DNA from 2 places in the Companilactobacillus paralimentarius genome. Region 2 is predicted to be linked to the other one. Evidence: predicted binding sites of a transcription regulator. Region 2 holds the regulator's gene; the other holds the start of a gene.
What was found. The regulator LexA, encoded in region 2, represses DNA repair genes until DNA is damaged. The targets are predictions, from matches to a motif close to CNAACANNTGTTNG.
Positions count from the first base shown of each region.

Region 1: parE (DNA topoisomerase IV subunit B) is a predicted target of LexA. The motif match lies at 5,698-5,711, and genes of this name have one in related genera.

Region 1 is NZ_OY724131.1:1,423,627-1,431,511, reverse strand. Features, by position in the region: gene xerC (tyrosine recombinase XerC) at 1-514, shown strand, start outside; gene hslV (HslVU peptidase proteolytic subunit) at 526-1,050, shown strand; gene hslU (ATP-dependent protease ATPase subunit HslU) at 1,070-2,509, shown strand; gene ACI6PB_RS06855 (aldose 1-epimerase family protein) at 2,519-3,400, shown strand; gene ACI6PB_RS06850 (hypothetical protein) at 3,562-4,029, opposite strand; gene ACI6PB_RS06845 (DUF3862 domain-containing protein) at 4,110-4,814, opposite strand; gene plsY (glycerol-3-phosphate 1-O-acyltransferase PlsY) at 4,948-5,568, opposite strand; gene parE (DNA topoisomerase IV subunit B) at 5,779-7,782, shown strand; gene parC (DNA topoisomerase IV subunit A) at 7,793-7,885, shown strand, end outside.
Region 2 is NZ_OY724131.1:1,017,063-1,024,947, forward strand. Features, by position in the region: gene ftsY (signal recognition particle-docking protein FtsY) at 1-291, shown strand, start outside; gene ylxM (YlxM family DNA-binding protein) at 293-634, shown strand; gene ffh (signal recognition particle protein) at 647-2,083, shown strand; gene rpsP (30S ribosomal protein S16) at 2,357-2,629, shown strand; gene rimM (ribosome maturation factor RimM) at 2,696-3,211, shown strand; gene trmD (tRNA (guanosine(37)-N1)-methyltransferase TrmD) at 3,211-3,939, shown strand; gene rplS (50S ribosomal protein L19) at 4,053-4,406, shown strand; gene ACI6PB_RS04820 (histidine phosphatase family protein) at 4,494-5,114, opposite strand; gene lexA (transcriptional repressor LexA) at 5,198-5,821, opposite strand; gene ACI6PB_RS04830 (DUF896 domain-containing protein) at 5,916-6,158, shown strand; gene ACI6PB_RS04835 (YneF family protein) at 6,221-6,439, shown strand; gene purE (5-(carboxyamino)imidazole ribonucleotide mutase) at 6,680-7,165, shown strand; gene purK (5-(carboxyamino)imidazole ribonucleotide synthase) at 7,158-7,885, shown strand, end outside.

The sequences.
Region 1 (7,885 bases), 410 kb from region 2:
TGATCCTTTATCTCAGCGAAATTCAGCTTTATTAGAATTGCTCTATGCCACTGGCATGCGTGTGAGTGAATGTGCTAATCTAGTACTAGACCAGCTTGATTTCGCTAACAATATTGTTCTGATACATGGTAAAGGGGATAAAGATCGCTATGTTCCCTTTGGAAGTTATGCAAAAAGTGCGTTAGAGAAATATTTTAATGACGGTCGCAAGGAATTGATGCAAAAGAATCATCAGGATCACCAATATGTTTTTGTAAATAGTCGTGGCAAAGGTTTGACAAGTAGAGGAATTGAGTATATCTTGAATCAAATTATCAAGAAAACCAGTTTAACAGCTGATATTCATCCGCATATGATTCGTCATACGTTTGCTACTCACATGTTGGAACATGGTGCTGATTTGAGAACGGTTCAGGAATTATTGGGACATGCAAGTTTGTCGACGACACAGATATATACGCACGTCACAATGGAACATTTGCAAAAAGATTATAAAAAATATTTTCCAAGATAGAAGGTAAATAAATGACTACAATAGTTGCTGTAAAACACAATGGACACACCGCAATCGCTGGTGATGGTCAAGTTACATTAGGTGAAAAATATATTATGAAGGGCTCAGCCCATAAAGTGAGACGCATTTTTGATGATCAAGTTGTCATTGGATTTGCTGGTGGTGTAGCAGATGCTATTACACTCCAAGATTGGTTAGAAAAGAAATTAAAGGCTTATTCAGGTAATTTAAAACGTGCTGCGGTTGAATTGGCACAAGATTGGCGCAAAGATTCAACTCTACAAAAGCTTGAAGCTATGTTAATTGCTATGGATAAAGATAATCTTCTTTTAATTTCTGGTAGTGGTGAAGTTATTGAACCGGATGAAGATGTTGTAGCAATTGGTTCAGGTGGTAATTTTGCACAAGCGGCTGCCATCGCCATGCAACGCCACGCTAAAGATATGGACGCCCAAGAAATGGCCGTTGAAGCTATCAAGATTGCTTCTTCAATCGATATCTTTACCAATGAAAATATTATTTCAGATAAATTTTAATTAGAGTGAGGATTAATAAATGACAGAAGTATTGACACCAAAACAAATTGTTGCTCAATTGGATAACTATATTATTGGTCAAACTGATGCAAAGAAAGCTGTAGCGATTGCTTTATATAATCGTTACCGTCGTATGCAGGTACCTGAAAAGTTACAACAAGAAATCACACCTAAGAACTTAATGATGATTGGACCTACAGGTGTTGGTAAAACTGAAATTGCCCGTAGATTAGCTAAGATTGTTAATGCTCCTTTTGTTAAAGTAGAGGCTACTAAGTTTACTGAAGTTGGTTACGTTGGTCGTGATGTTGAATCAATGGTTCGTGACCTAGTTAGTGTTGCTGTTTCAATGGTTGAAAAAGAAAAGATTGATGATATCAGACCAGAAGTTCGCCGCGATGTTGATAAGAAACTGGTTAAATTATTAGCTCCTGGTGTTAAAAAAGAACAGAAACAAAATAATAATGATTTCATGAGCATGCTTAACAACATGCAAAATGGTGGAGGCCAAGCTTTAGGTAATATCTTTAATAATGCCGATACAGTTGACGACGATCCTGATGCTAATGCTGAGGTTACAGATGATATTCGTAATCAACGTTTGTCAGTTAAAGAACAATTAGATAAAGGCTTACTTGAAGATGAAGAAGTAACTATTAAGGTCGAAGAATCTAAAAAAGTTGGTCCTATGGATGATCAAATGGGACAAATGGGTCTTGATATGAGCGGTATGATGGATTCATTAATGCCTAAGAAGACTATTACTAGAACTTTACCTGTTAAAGAAGCACGTGAATTGTTGATTCAACAGGAATCTCAAAAACGTATTGATCATGATGAAATTTATCAAAAAGCTATTGAAAGAACTCAAAACAACGGAATTATCTTTATTGATGAATTTGATAAAATTGCTGCCGGAGATAAAAAGACTTCAGGTGAAGTCTCTCGTGAAGGTGTTCAACGTGACATTTTGCCTATCGTTGAAGGCTCACGAATTAATACCAAGTATGGTCCAGTTGACACTGACCACATTCTCTTTATTGCTAGTGGTGCCTTTGCTGAAAGCAAGCCAAGTGATTTAATTGCTGAATTGCAAGGACGTTTCCCAATTCGTGTTGAATTACAAGACTTGACTGAAGATGACTTCATTCAAATTTTGACAAAACCAGACAATGCTTTAACAAAACAATATGTTGCGCTTACAAGAGCTGATGGAATACATTTAACATTTACTAAAGAATCAGTTGAAGAGATTGCAAAAATTGCTTTTGAGTTAAATAATAGTAACCAAAACATTGGCGCAAGAAGACTTTCAACTGTATTAGAGAAGATCCTAGCTGATATTCTCTATGAAGGTCCTGATATGCAAATGGGAGATATTACTATTACACGTGAATATGTTCGTGAACAAGTTGGTAAGATTGCCAGCGATCAAGATCTTTCACGTTACATTCTATAGGGGGCAATTATGACAGTCTATCAATTAAAAAATGATTTTTTAACAGTTAAGGTGGAGTCTTTAGGCGCTGAAGTAATCAGTGTCAAGAATACTAAAGGGGTAGAATTCATGTGGCAAGCTAACCCTAATGTTTGGGGAAGACATGCGCCAGTATTATTCCCAATTGTTGGTCGTTTAAAAGATAATCATTATTATATTGACGATAAAGAATATCATATGACACAACATGGGTTTGCTAGAGATCAAGAGTTTGCACTCGATTCTCAATCAGATTCTAAATTGGTCTTGAGTCTAACAACAAGTGAAGCTAGTTTAGAAAAATACCCATATCACTTTAAGTTAAGAATCGTTTATCAATTAGTTAAGGAAACACTTCAGATTTCTTACTTAGTTGATAGTTTGGAAGAATCAGAGGATATGTACTTTTCAATTGGTGCACATCCCGGATTTTCAGTGCCTTTCGAGAAGGGGTTGAATTATGAAGATTTTACTGTCAAAGTTGACCCTAAGGAAACTAGAACTTTGATTCCGATTAATGGTGAAACAGGAAATATTGATCTTAACAATGAAAAGAAAGTTGATAATCAAGACTTTCCATTGAGTCATGAAGCTTTTGTTAATGATGCAATTGTTTATCGGTTGAATGAACCAACACAAGTGACGATTTCAAGTGATAAAAGTGAACATCAAGTTATTCTAGATACAGGTAACGCTAAATTCTTTGGTATGTGGTCCTCATATCCCACAGAAGGCAATTTTATGTGTATTGAACCTTGGTGGGGGATTGCTGATAAAAACGATAGTGACAATCAATTAAAGACCAAATACGGTATTAACCGTTTAGCACCTAATGAACAGTTCAAAGCATATTTCAGCATATCGGTGAAATAAGAATAAAAGTCCTAATGCCATTAAGGTATTAGGACTTTTTATGTACAACGTTTAATAGAGTGGCGATAAAAGAATTAAAGGTACAATTTCAATCTATTTTTAAAAAGGTATCCTGAATAAGGAAAATACTTTACTCTAGGATACCTTTTTAAATTAATTTTTTATTTATGGTTTCGTCTTTGACGATATTGAGCTCTAGTAGGCATGGAATTAGATCCTTGATTAGAAGAATAATTATTAACTTGGCTCTGATGTTTTATACTACTATTACTGCTAATTTTATTGGCAATAATATGCCAAATCAAGAAGCCAAAACCAATAATAAACCCAAGTATGATCCAAACTAGTAAATCCTGATATACTTTATCAGAGTTTGCTAGACCAACGATTCCAAATAGTCCTAATATAATTGCATTAGCTATGTCCCCACCAAGACCGTTTTTCTTTCTAGTAACAATGTATACAATTCCTGTAGCGAGAAAGCCAATTGCCATTATAATACCGGCAGATCCACTGGTATTTCCTTTATTCTCAACTGTATTAACAAATCCAGCGGCCATACTTTCGAAAAAAATAAATAGAGATAAAACAATCATAAGTATGCCAATGACTAATTTAGTAACTTTCAAGATTTAACCCCCCATACGTTATCTTTATAAGAATATTGTATGACATAGTGAAAATGATATACAGTGATTTACTTAGGTCATTATTTTAATCCTGTTTGGCTTTTACCACTGACATTACCATTAGTAAAATTGATTGTGCAGTTAGCACCATCTTCGCCGTCTAATCCAGTTGTATATTTATATATTGTGTTTGTAGTACCATCAACATTTGTTTCAGAGTAATAATTAGGTTTGCCAAGTGTTTGAGTAACTTGATCAGTTGTTTGATCGTTATCAATTTTGGCATAATCGACTAGAGTAATTTTAGAATTTCGATCAACCATAAGGCCAGAGATAGTTTTTTCAATAGCGTGATCATTATAAAATTGTACGATCAGTTTGGAATTCTTAGTACCGTTAGCGATTTTAGACCATGTTTCCATATTAGTCTGTTTATCATTTACCTTGCTTACAGTACTAGTTTTAGATTTACCAAAGAATTTCGTTAAAATATCTAAAGATAGACCGTCCTTGTCACTGATATAAATGCTATTGTACTGTTTTAAAGTTATCCCTGAAGTGGTTACTGATTTTTTCTTCTTTTTGGGTTTGGTCTTTGAAGTAGTAGTTTTCTTTTGAACATTCGAAGTATTTTCCTGGGAATGAGAATATAAATAATAACCGCCAGCACCTCCACCAACAATTAAAAGAATAATTATGATCCAAAACCACCATCTTTGATAGAAAGATTTTTTAAGACCATTTGAACGACGATATTCGGATCTACTAGGATATTTTTTATCCATTGTCATGTTCCCCCTAAACGGTGCTAATCACTTTAATCATATTTTATCAGTAACTAGGGCTTTTGAGGATTAATTTAAAGAAAATGAAAGAAAAAAACGGCCAATTTAAATGGTCGTTTTTTAGAATTAGTAATTATTTTTGTTGTTCCTTTTGTTGTTTCTTATATCTCAAACCAATTGGAACTAAATTTTCTTTTCCTTTGAGTAGTCGCTTGATATTGGGAATATGACGTACATAAATAATAACAGTAATAATGGCGGCAACGGTAGTTAGAATCCAATCGTGAAGGAATAAGGTGGCAATCGTAAAGAATAATATCGTGGTCAAACTAGCAACACTGACCATGCTGGTTGTATAAACGATTGTGGCAAGAAAAGCAAAACAGATGACAAATAGTAGAGGATTATAAGCCAAAAGTATTCCTGCACTGGTTGCGACAGCTTTTCCACCACGGAATTTAAGGAAGATGGAGAAACAATGTCCGATAACGGCAAAAATACCGATGAATAAAATCCAGTGACGATCGAGATTAAAGAAGACTGGCATCAATGCACCTAAAGTTCCCTTTAAAATATCGATAACTAGGACAACTGTTCCGGCAAATTTGCCAAAAACACGATAAGCATTGGTAGTCCCTACGTTTCCACTACCGTAATCAAAAATATTTTTATGAAAGAAAACTTTTCCAACGATATAGGCAGTTGGAAATGAGCCAATTAGATAGGCTAATATTGCACAAATGAGAAGTTTCATCAAAAAATCACTCTCTTAGCTTTATTTTTTTGGTATATTGTATTTCTATGGTGCTTTTATTAGAGAATTATAAATACCAACCTAGACATTATCCACTATTTTGTTAGAAATTAAAAGATTTCTTATGTACGAACATATATTCGTGTTAAGGTAATAGTGTTATAATATTGAAATATTGCACTACGTAGTAAATGAAAAGGAATGATATAAATGCCAAAATCATCTTATGATGATTCGTCAATTCAAATCCTTGAAGGATTAGAAGCTGTACGAAAAAGACCAGGTATGTACATTGGTTCCACTGATTCACGTGGATTACATCACTTGGTATATGAAATTGTCGATAATGCAGTCGATGAAGCTCTATCAGGATTTGGTAAAGAAATCAACGTTACTATCAATGAAGACAGTAGTATTACTGTCGTTGATCATGGACGTGGAATGCCAACAGGGATGCACGCTAGTGGTAAACCAACTATTGAAGTAATTTTGACGGTTCTGCATGCTGGTGGTAAATTCTCAGAGAATAGTTACAAGACGTCTGGTGGACTGCACGGTGTTGGTTCTTCAGTTGTTAATGCTTTGTCAGAATGGATGACCGTTCGAGTTGTTCGTGATCACAAAGTTTATGAAGAACGTTTTGAAAATGGTGGTCATCCAGTTGGAACTTTGAAAAAGACAGGTACTACCAAGGAGGATAGCGGAACGACTATAAGCTTTAAACCAGATGCTACTATCTTTCAAACAACAAAATTTAACTATGATACATTAGCTGAAAGATTACGGGAATCAGCTTTCTTGTTAAAGGGCGTTAAATTCACTATTACTGATAAACGTGGTGAAGAAGAGAAACAAGATATTTTCCATTACGAAGATGGTATTCAATCATTTGTAAAGTATTTGAACGAAGGAAAAGATGCTTTAGGTGGTATTTTCTACGTTGAAGGTACTAACTCTGACATTGAAATTGAATTTTCTGGTCAATATAATGATGGTTATTCGGAGAACATCATCTCGTTTGTTAATAATGTTCGTACTGCTGATGGTGGGACACATGAAGCCGGAATGAAGTCTGGATTGACTAAAGCCTTTAATGATTATGCTCGTAAGGTAGGATTGTTAAAGGAAAACAGTAAGAATTTGGAAGGTAGCGATGTTCGTGAAGGGCTATCAGCTATTATTTCAGTTCGAATTCCTGAAGAGATTCTTCAATTTGAGGGTCAAACAAAGGGCAAATTGGGAACTCCTCAAGCTAGATCAGCTGTTGACCAACTAGTTTATGAACAAATGAGCTTTTATCTATTGGAGAATGGTGAACAGGCTCAAATGTTAGTCAAAAAGGCTTTGAAGGCCCGAGAAGCTCGTGATGCTGCTCGTAAGGCTCGTGAGAGTACTCGTAGTGGTAAAAAGAATAAAAAAACTGATGGTTTGCTTTCTGGTAAACTAACTCCTGCTCAATCCAAGAATCCTGATAAGAATGAATTGTTTCTTGTCGAGGGTGATTCAGCCGGTGGTTCTGCAAAACAGGGACGAGATCGTAAGTTCCAAGCTATCTTGCCTTTGCGTGGTAAAGTTTTAAATACTCAAAAAGCCAAGTTAGAAGATATTTATAAAAACGAAGAAATCAATACTATGATTTATACAATTGGTGCCGGTGTTGGTGCCGATTTCAAATTAGAAGATCGTAATTATGACAAAGTTATTATCATGACTGATGCCGATGATGATGGCTCACATATTCAAATCTTGTTGTTGACTTTCTTCTATCGTTACATGCGTCCGTTAGTTGAATCAGGACATGTCTATATTGCTTTGTCACCACTTTACAAGCTTCAAAAGGGTAAAGGTGCTAAAACTAAAATTGAATATGCCTGGACTCCAGATGAACTTCAAAAAGACATCGAAAAGATGGGTAAAGGTTATGAATTGCAACGTTTCAAAGGTTTAGGTGAAATGAATGCCGATCAACTTTGGAAGACAACAATGGATCCAACAAATCGTATCCTAATCAGAGTTAACATTGATGATGCTGCTTTGGCTGAACGTCGTGTAACAACTCTGATGGGTGATAAAGTTAAGCCTAGACGTGATTGGATCGAAGATAATGTTCGTTTCAATGGAACTGAAGAAGGCGACAATATCTTGGAAAAAGTTGATGATGATACTGATCCTATCGATAGTAAACTTGTCGACGATTTATTGAATAAGGAATAGGTGATATATAGTGACTGAAAATTCTCCTAAAATTCAAGATATCTCGCTCGAAAAAATCATGGGAGATCGATTTGCGAGATATTCAAAATCAATTATTCAAGAA
Region 2 (7,885 bases):
TTGCCTGATGCACCACAAGAAGTATTATTAGTATTGGATGGTTCAACTGGTCAAAATGCCTTAAGTCAAGCTAAGCAATTTAATGAAACAACTGCTGTTTCAGGTATTGTGTTGACAAAACTTGATGGTAGTTCCCAAGGTGGAATTGTTTTAGCTATTCGTAATGAACTACATATCCCTGTGAAGTTAGTTGGTTTGGGAGAACAAATGAATGATTTGCGTGATTTTGATCCCGAGAAGTTCATTTATGGACTGTTTAAGGAACTAATTGTTGGAGCTTCAAATAAATAAAATGAAGATAGATGAAACCACACGCGTGAATCTGTTGTATAATTTTTATCATTCTTTATTAACTAAGAAACAGAGTCGTTATATTGAGCTTTATTATGTTGAAGACTTTTCACTTAGTGAAATTTCTGAACAGTTAAAAGTTTCACGACAAGCGGTTTTGGATAATTTGCATCGTACTGTTAATTCATTGGAGTCTTTTGAACAAGAATTAGGATTAATTAAAAAGACAACTGAAATTGATGATATTGCCGATACTTTGCAAACCTTAGTCGAAAAAAAATATTCCAACGATAAAGAACTTTTAGATTTAGTACAGAGAATTTTAAAAATAAATGAAAATTAATAGGAGAAGAATATGGCTTTTGAAGGATTAAGCGAACGTCTACAAAAAGTTTTTTCTACCTTAAAGGGTAAGGGAAAACTTTCTGATGAAGATATTCGTAAAGTAATGCGTGAAGTACGTATGGCTTTACTTGAGGCCGATGTTAACTTTGATGTTGTTAAGAGCTTCGTTAAGACAGTTAGAGAACGTGCTTTAGGTGCCGAAGTAATGGATAGTTTGACACCATCGCAACAAGTTATCAAAATTGTTGATAAAGAGTTAACTAAGTTAATGGGACAAGAAGCTGTTCCATTAAACAAATCAGCTCATATACCAACAATTATCATGATGGTTGGTTTGCAAGGTGCTGGTAAAACTACAACAGCTGGTAAATTAGCTAATTATCTTAAAAATGATAAAAAAGCTCGTCCAATCTTTATTGCTGGGGATGTTTATCGTCCAGCCGCTGTTGAACAGTTAAAGACTATTGGACAACAATTAGATGTACCCGTATACGATGAAGGAACAGAGCATGATCCTGTTGACATCGTTCGTAATGGGTTAAAAGTTGCTGACGAAAATAAAAATGATTATGTAATTATTGATACGGCCGGACGTTTGGAAATTGATGAGCAATTGATGGAAGAATTAACGCGTATCAAGGAGTTAGCTCATCCAGATGAAATCTTGTTTGTCGCTGATTCCATGACTGGTCAAGTAGCTGCTAAAGTAGCTGCTGGATTTGATGAACAATTGGATATCACCGGTGTTGTTTTAACTAAGTTAGATGGTGATACCCGTGGTGGTGCAGCACTTTCAATTCGTTCCGTTACTGGTAAACCAATTAAGTTTATTGGACAAGGTGAAAAACTAGATCAATTAGATGTTTTCCATCCGGATCGTATGGCCAACCGTATCCTTGGTATGGGTGATATGTTGACCTTGATTGAGAAAGCTCAATCAGATTATGATGAAAAACAAGCTAAAGAAGTAGCCGAAAAGATTCGAGAGAATAGTTTTGACTTTAATGACTTTATTGATCAAATGGATCAAATTCAAAAAATGGGTCCTTTGGATGAAATCATGAAGATGATCCCAGGTATGGCTAATAATCCAGCTTTAGCTAATATCAATATTGGTGAAAAGGATATTGCTCATTTAAAGGCAATTGTTTACTCTATGACACCAAAAGAACGTGAAGATCCTGATTTGTTAAATCCTTCAAGAAGAAGAAGAATTGCCAAGGGTTCAGGACAAAGTATTCAAAATGTTAACCGTATGATCAAACAATTCAAACAATCACGAGACATGATGAATAAGATGAGTAAAGGTAACATGGCTGGAATGGACCAACTTATGGGCAACGGTATGCAAGGACGTCTTGGTAAGATGGCAATGCATTCAATGGTCCGTAAGAGTAAGAAACGTAAGAAGAAACGCTTAAAGAAGATTAAACGATTCAAATCATAGAGTGCAGTAGAGAGCGGTCAGCCCACGAGGATCCGCCTAAGTATTGAAATTGCCCGCGTACCGTGTGGGTGATTCCAATACTGTAGCAAACCGCCCCTACGCAGCTCATTTCAAATAGAGAGCATAGTAAGCCCGTTTCCACTATTCAACATTGAACATTGGTTATTAAAAAATAAGAAATAAAAAAAGAGAGTGGTGTAAAGAAAAAAACTTTACACCACTTCTTTTTTTGTGTATACTAACAAAGTTAAGTATTTAGGAGGAAACAAACATATGTCAGTTAAAATTAGAATGAAACGTATGGGTAGCAAATTACGCCCATTTTATAGATTAGTTGTTGCAGATTCACGTTCACCACGTGATGGCCGCTTTATTGAACAAGTTGGTTACTACAACCCAATCTCACAACCAGAAGAAATCAAACTTGATGACGACAAGATCGTTGAATGGTTGAACAAAGGTGCACAACCTTCAGATACAGTTCGTCACTTGTTGAAACAACATGGTATTATGCAAAAGTTCCATGAAAGCAAGTTTACAAAATAGTTATTTTGATGGGGCCAGATAAAACGATGTTTTGTCAGGGTCCTATTTATTTATCACGGAGGAAAAATGACCGAAAAATTATATCGAGTTGGTACTATCGTCAATACGCATGGTATTAAAGGTGAATTAAGAGTCGTTCCAATTACAGATTTTCCAGAAGATCGTTTCAAGGCAGGTTCTAAGTTAGTCTTTAAAAAGAATAATTCTAGTGAAGAATTCACAGTAGAGTCAGCTCGTAAACATAAGAATTTTGTTCTTTTGAAACTAAAGGGATATGACAACATCAACGATGTTGAAAAGTATGTTAAATCAGAACTTTTTGCTAGTGGTGAATTAACTTCCGAATTAAACGAGGGTGAATTTCTTTATAAGCAAATCATTGGTTTGCAAGTAGTGGATAAAAACCTTGGTGAAATTGGAAAGATTACTGAGATCATGGAATTAGGTCCAAACGATGTTTGGGTTGTAAAAGGAACTAAATATAAGGAAGTTTTATTGCCTTATATTGAAGATGTTATTAAGAATGTTGATCTCGACAAGCAAATTGTTGAAGTCGAAATACCGGATGGATTGATAGATTAATGGATATTACAATTTTAAGCATTTTTCCAAGAATGTTTCAGGCGCTAAATGAATCTTTGATTGGTAAAGCTCAAGAAAGGGGACTCGTTAATATTGATGTAGTTGATTTTCGTGATTTTACAACGAATAAACAGCATCATGTTGACGATACAACCTATGGTGGTGGGGCAGGCATGCTTTTGCAAGCTCAACCAATTTACGATGCTATGGATTATGTCGAAACGAAAAAGCCAGGTCGGAAACGGGTAGTCCTACTCGATCCAGCTGGTAAAACTTTCAATACAAAAATGGCACGTGACTTTGCTAAAGAAGATCAATTAGTTTTTATTTGTGGACACTATGAAGGTTTTGATGAACGAGTTAAAGATCTAGTTACGGATGAAGTTTCAATCGGTGATTATATTTTGACTGGTGGTGAATTACCCACTATGAGTATGATTGATGCGACATTACGTTTTGTACCTGGAGTTTTAGGTAATTCGTTTTCTGCTGAGGAAGAATCGTTTTCGAACGGCTTGTTAGAGTATCCACAGTATACTAAACCAGCTGATTTCCGTGGTAAGAAGGTTCCAGATGTTTTGACAAGTGGTGATCATGAAAAGATTCGTCTTTGGAGATTAACACAAGCCTTGAAAAAAACTTTGGAACGTCGACCAGATTTATTGGAAACTGCAAAGCTGACGGATGAAGAAAAGAAATTACTCAGAAAAATTCGTCAAAATATATAGTTTACAAGTTCGTCCAAATAAAGTATCATTGTAAGAGTGTTTGGACACATATTAACGATATTCCGCTGTATGTCAGAGATATATAAGAGTGTCGAATTAGGGAGAAATTATTCATGAATGAATTAATTCAAGATATTACAAAAGAACAATTACGTTCTGACATTCCTGACTTCCGTAGCGGTGACACTATTCGTGTACATGCTAAGGTTGTTGAAGGTACTCGTGAACGTATTCAATTATTCGAAGGTGTCGTAATCAAGAGACATGGCTCAGGTATCAGTGCTACATACACTGTACGTAAGATGAGTAATGGTGTTGGTGTTGAAAGAACATTCCCATTGAACACACCTCGTGTAGAACAAATTGAAGTTATCAGACATGGTCGTGTACGTCGTAGCAAGCTTTACTACCTACGTGCTCGTACAGGTAAGGCTGCTCGTATTAAGGAACGTCGTCGCGACATCTAATTAATACATTTTAATGCAACTAAACTTCAAAAAATAAACCATCACGTTGAATTTTATAATTCAATGATGGTTTATTTTTTTATATATTTAATTGAAAATCTGATTGAAATATTCCAAGTAAAATTTTTGATCTTTTGGAGTTGCAACAATTTTAGTAACACTAGTATTTCGAGGCTCGGGGATACTCATCATGTCCTGGGGTTTAAGAACATCTAACGCGGCGGCCTTAACAGTAAAACCGTGTGTAACGCAGATAAGTTTGTCATTGGGGTATTTATTCAGGGCATCTTCTAAAAAGCCGTGTACCCGTGTAACAACGTCTTCAAATCGTTCTCCATCGGTGGCATACTTCGTATAGAATGGTAAAACGTCATTCCAATATTCATTGTAGGCATCAGGATGAATTTTCTTTAAATCAGCATTTTTTTGTCCGTCCCATTGTCCATAAGATATTTCCACCAATCTTTTATCATAAGAGATTGGTAAATTGGCCTGTTTATTCAAAATTGTAGCTGTCTGTTGAGCACGCTTTAAAGGGCTACAGATAATACGATCTGCAAAGCTGATATCAAAATTCTGAGCCAGAGTCTGGGCTTGTTGTTGACCGTGATCATTTAAGTAAGTCATTTCGGTATTAATATTGCCTTGTTTCATTTTCATCACGTTGGCTTTAGTTTGTCCATGACGGATGAGATAGAATTCAGTCATAATTTCTCCCTCGTGGTTAAATTATTATCTATTATAGAAGAAGTTTTGCAGATAATAAAAAAATCACTCCGCAAAAGAGTGATTTAAAAAATTTGTGAACGATATAATCCAACAACTTTACCAAGTATCTCTACGTTATCTAAGATAATTGGATCCATTGTATCGTTTTCAGGTTGTAGGCGGTAATGTCCATTTTCTTGATAGAATCTCTTGCAAGTGGCTTCGATATCTTCAGTCATAGCGATAACAATTTCACCATTATTGGCAAAATTTTGTTCATGTACTATAACGTGGTCACCATTGTAAATACCACAATTGATCATACTTTCTCCGTGAATTTCAAGCATGAATAATTCACCAGAATCACGATTTAAGTCAGGTGGAATTGGAAAATATCCATCGGGATTACGTTCAGCTGTGATTGGTTGTCCAGCAGCAACAGTACCGAGGATAGGAATTTGTTTTGATTTGATACCGATGGAATTTAAACCTGCACCAGTAAGTTCGATTGCCCTAGGTTTAGTAGGGTCACGTTGAATAAAACCTTTTTTTTCAAGACGAGATAGATGACCATGTACCGTTGATGTAGATGATAAGTCTACAGCTTCGCAGATTTCTCTGACAGTGGGCGGATATCCATGTTCATCTAAATAATCATAAATACATTGTAGAATTTGTGACTGTTTAGAGCCTTCAGCTTTTGACATTAGAACACCTCATTGTTAATATCTTAATTAGATTGTATCAAAATATGAATACAAGTTCAAACAAGTGTTCGATATAATGGGGAGAGTTAAAATTATGAACGAACAAGAAGAATTGCTCAAAAAAATTAATAAATTAGCTCATAAGGCTAAAGATGGAACTATTACTAAAGAAGAAGAAGATCAACAAGCCGAACTTAGAAAAGAATATTTGAAGAATTTTCGTGCCAGTTTTAGATCCCAACTTGAAATGACACGTGTGTTTGATAAGCAAGGAAATGAGGTCACACCGGAGAAAGTTAGAGAGATTCAACGTAAAAAAGGTTTACGTGACGATTAACACTTTCAATTAGAGTGATTTTTTTGTAATATTAATAGATGTATGGAAAGGGTGAAACATAAATGGGAACAACAATAATCGTTGGTATTATAGCCTTATTAATCGGTTTAGTTGGTGGATTCTTTATTGCCAGATGGTATATGAAGAAGTACTTCCAAGATAATCCACCAATCAGCGCAGATATGATTAAGCAAATGATGGCTCAAATGGGACAAAAACCATCACAAAAGAAACTTAACCAATTAATGAGTACTATGAAAGCATCACAAAAAAAGAAGTAGTAAGTTAAATTAATAGACGATATGCATATTTTAATATGTGTATCGTCTATTTTTTTGTCTAAAAAATCAATTGCTCTTTATTTACGAACTATGATATTAATAATATCTAAAAAAATCTAAATGAAAACGATAAATGCGAATATTAATTAAAAATAATTGAATTAAATACGTGTTTTGTATTGAAAGAATTTTCATATCTTGATAGAATTTGGTTACCAAAGACAGAAAGGTGGAAAACCAATGAGTGATGTAGCGATAGTTATGGGATCAATTTCGGATTTACAAGTTATGCAGAACACAGTTGATGTTTTGAAAGACTTACAGGTCAGTTATGAAGTCAAAGTGATCTCAGCACATAGAACTCCTCAAGAGATGCTGGATTTTGCAAAAACGGCACGTTCTAATAACTTTAAAGTGATAATAGCAGGTGCAGGAGGCGCCGCTCATTTACCAGGAATGATTGCTTCATCAACTAGCTTGCCAGTTATCGGTGTTCCAGTACCATCTAGATATTTAAAAGGGATGGATTCTTTATTGTCAATTGTCCAAATGCCTGCTGGTGTTCCAGTGGCAACAGTCTCTATTGGTGAAGCTGGAGCTAAGAATGCTGCCATCATGGCGACAAAGATCTGTGCTTTACAAAATCAAGATTATGAACTTTCTCTGAATGGTTACACCAAGGCCATGCATGATAAGTCATTGGAAAGTGGGAAAAATCTTGACTAAAACAATCTTACCGGGTGCAACCATCGGAATTATCGGCGGGGGTCAACTCGGACAAATGATGTCTTTTTCAGCAAAGGAAATGGGTTATAAAGTTATTGTTCTCGATCCCACGCCAAATTGTCCAGCAGCACAAGTTTCCGACGATCAAATTGTTGCTGCATATGACGATTTAGCTCAATTGATTGAATTAGCCAAGCGTTGTGATGTTTTGACTTATGAATTTGAGAACGTCGATGCTGAAACAATCAATGAGGTGAAAAAATATACAGAAGTGCCTCAGGGTACTAAGGCTTTAACAATTACTCAAGATCGCGTTTCTGAAAAGAATTTTATTGAAAAAAGTGGTTTTTCAACAGTTCCGCATGTTGTTATCAATAATATTTTTGAATATCATCGTGCTGTTGAGAAATTAGGAACTCCAGTAATTGTAAAAACTACTCGTGGTGGCTATGACGGTAAAGGCCAGATTCTGATCGAAGATCCTGAAAAGGTTTGTTATGCCGATATTGAAGAATTATTGATGCATGGAACTTGTATCGTTGAAAAAAAGATTGCCTTGAAAAAAGAAGTCTCAGTTGTTGTCGCGGCTAATAGTTCTCAACAAACTTCTATTTTCCCCGTTATTGAAAATATTCATCGTCATAATATTCTGCACCTAAGTAGTTGTCCAGCAGAGATTAGTACAGAAACCGAAAATGAGATTTACCAAATTGGTGAGAA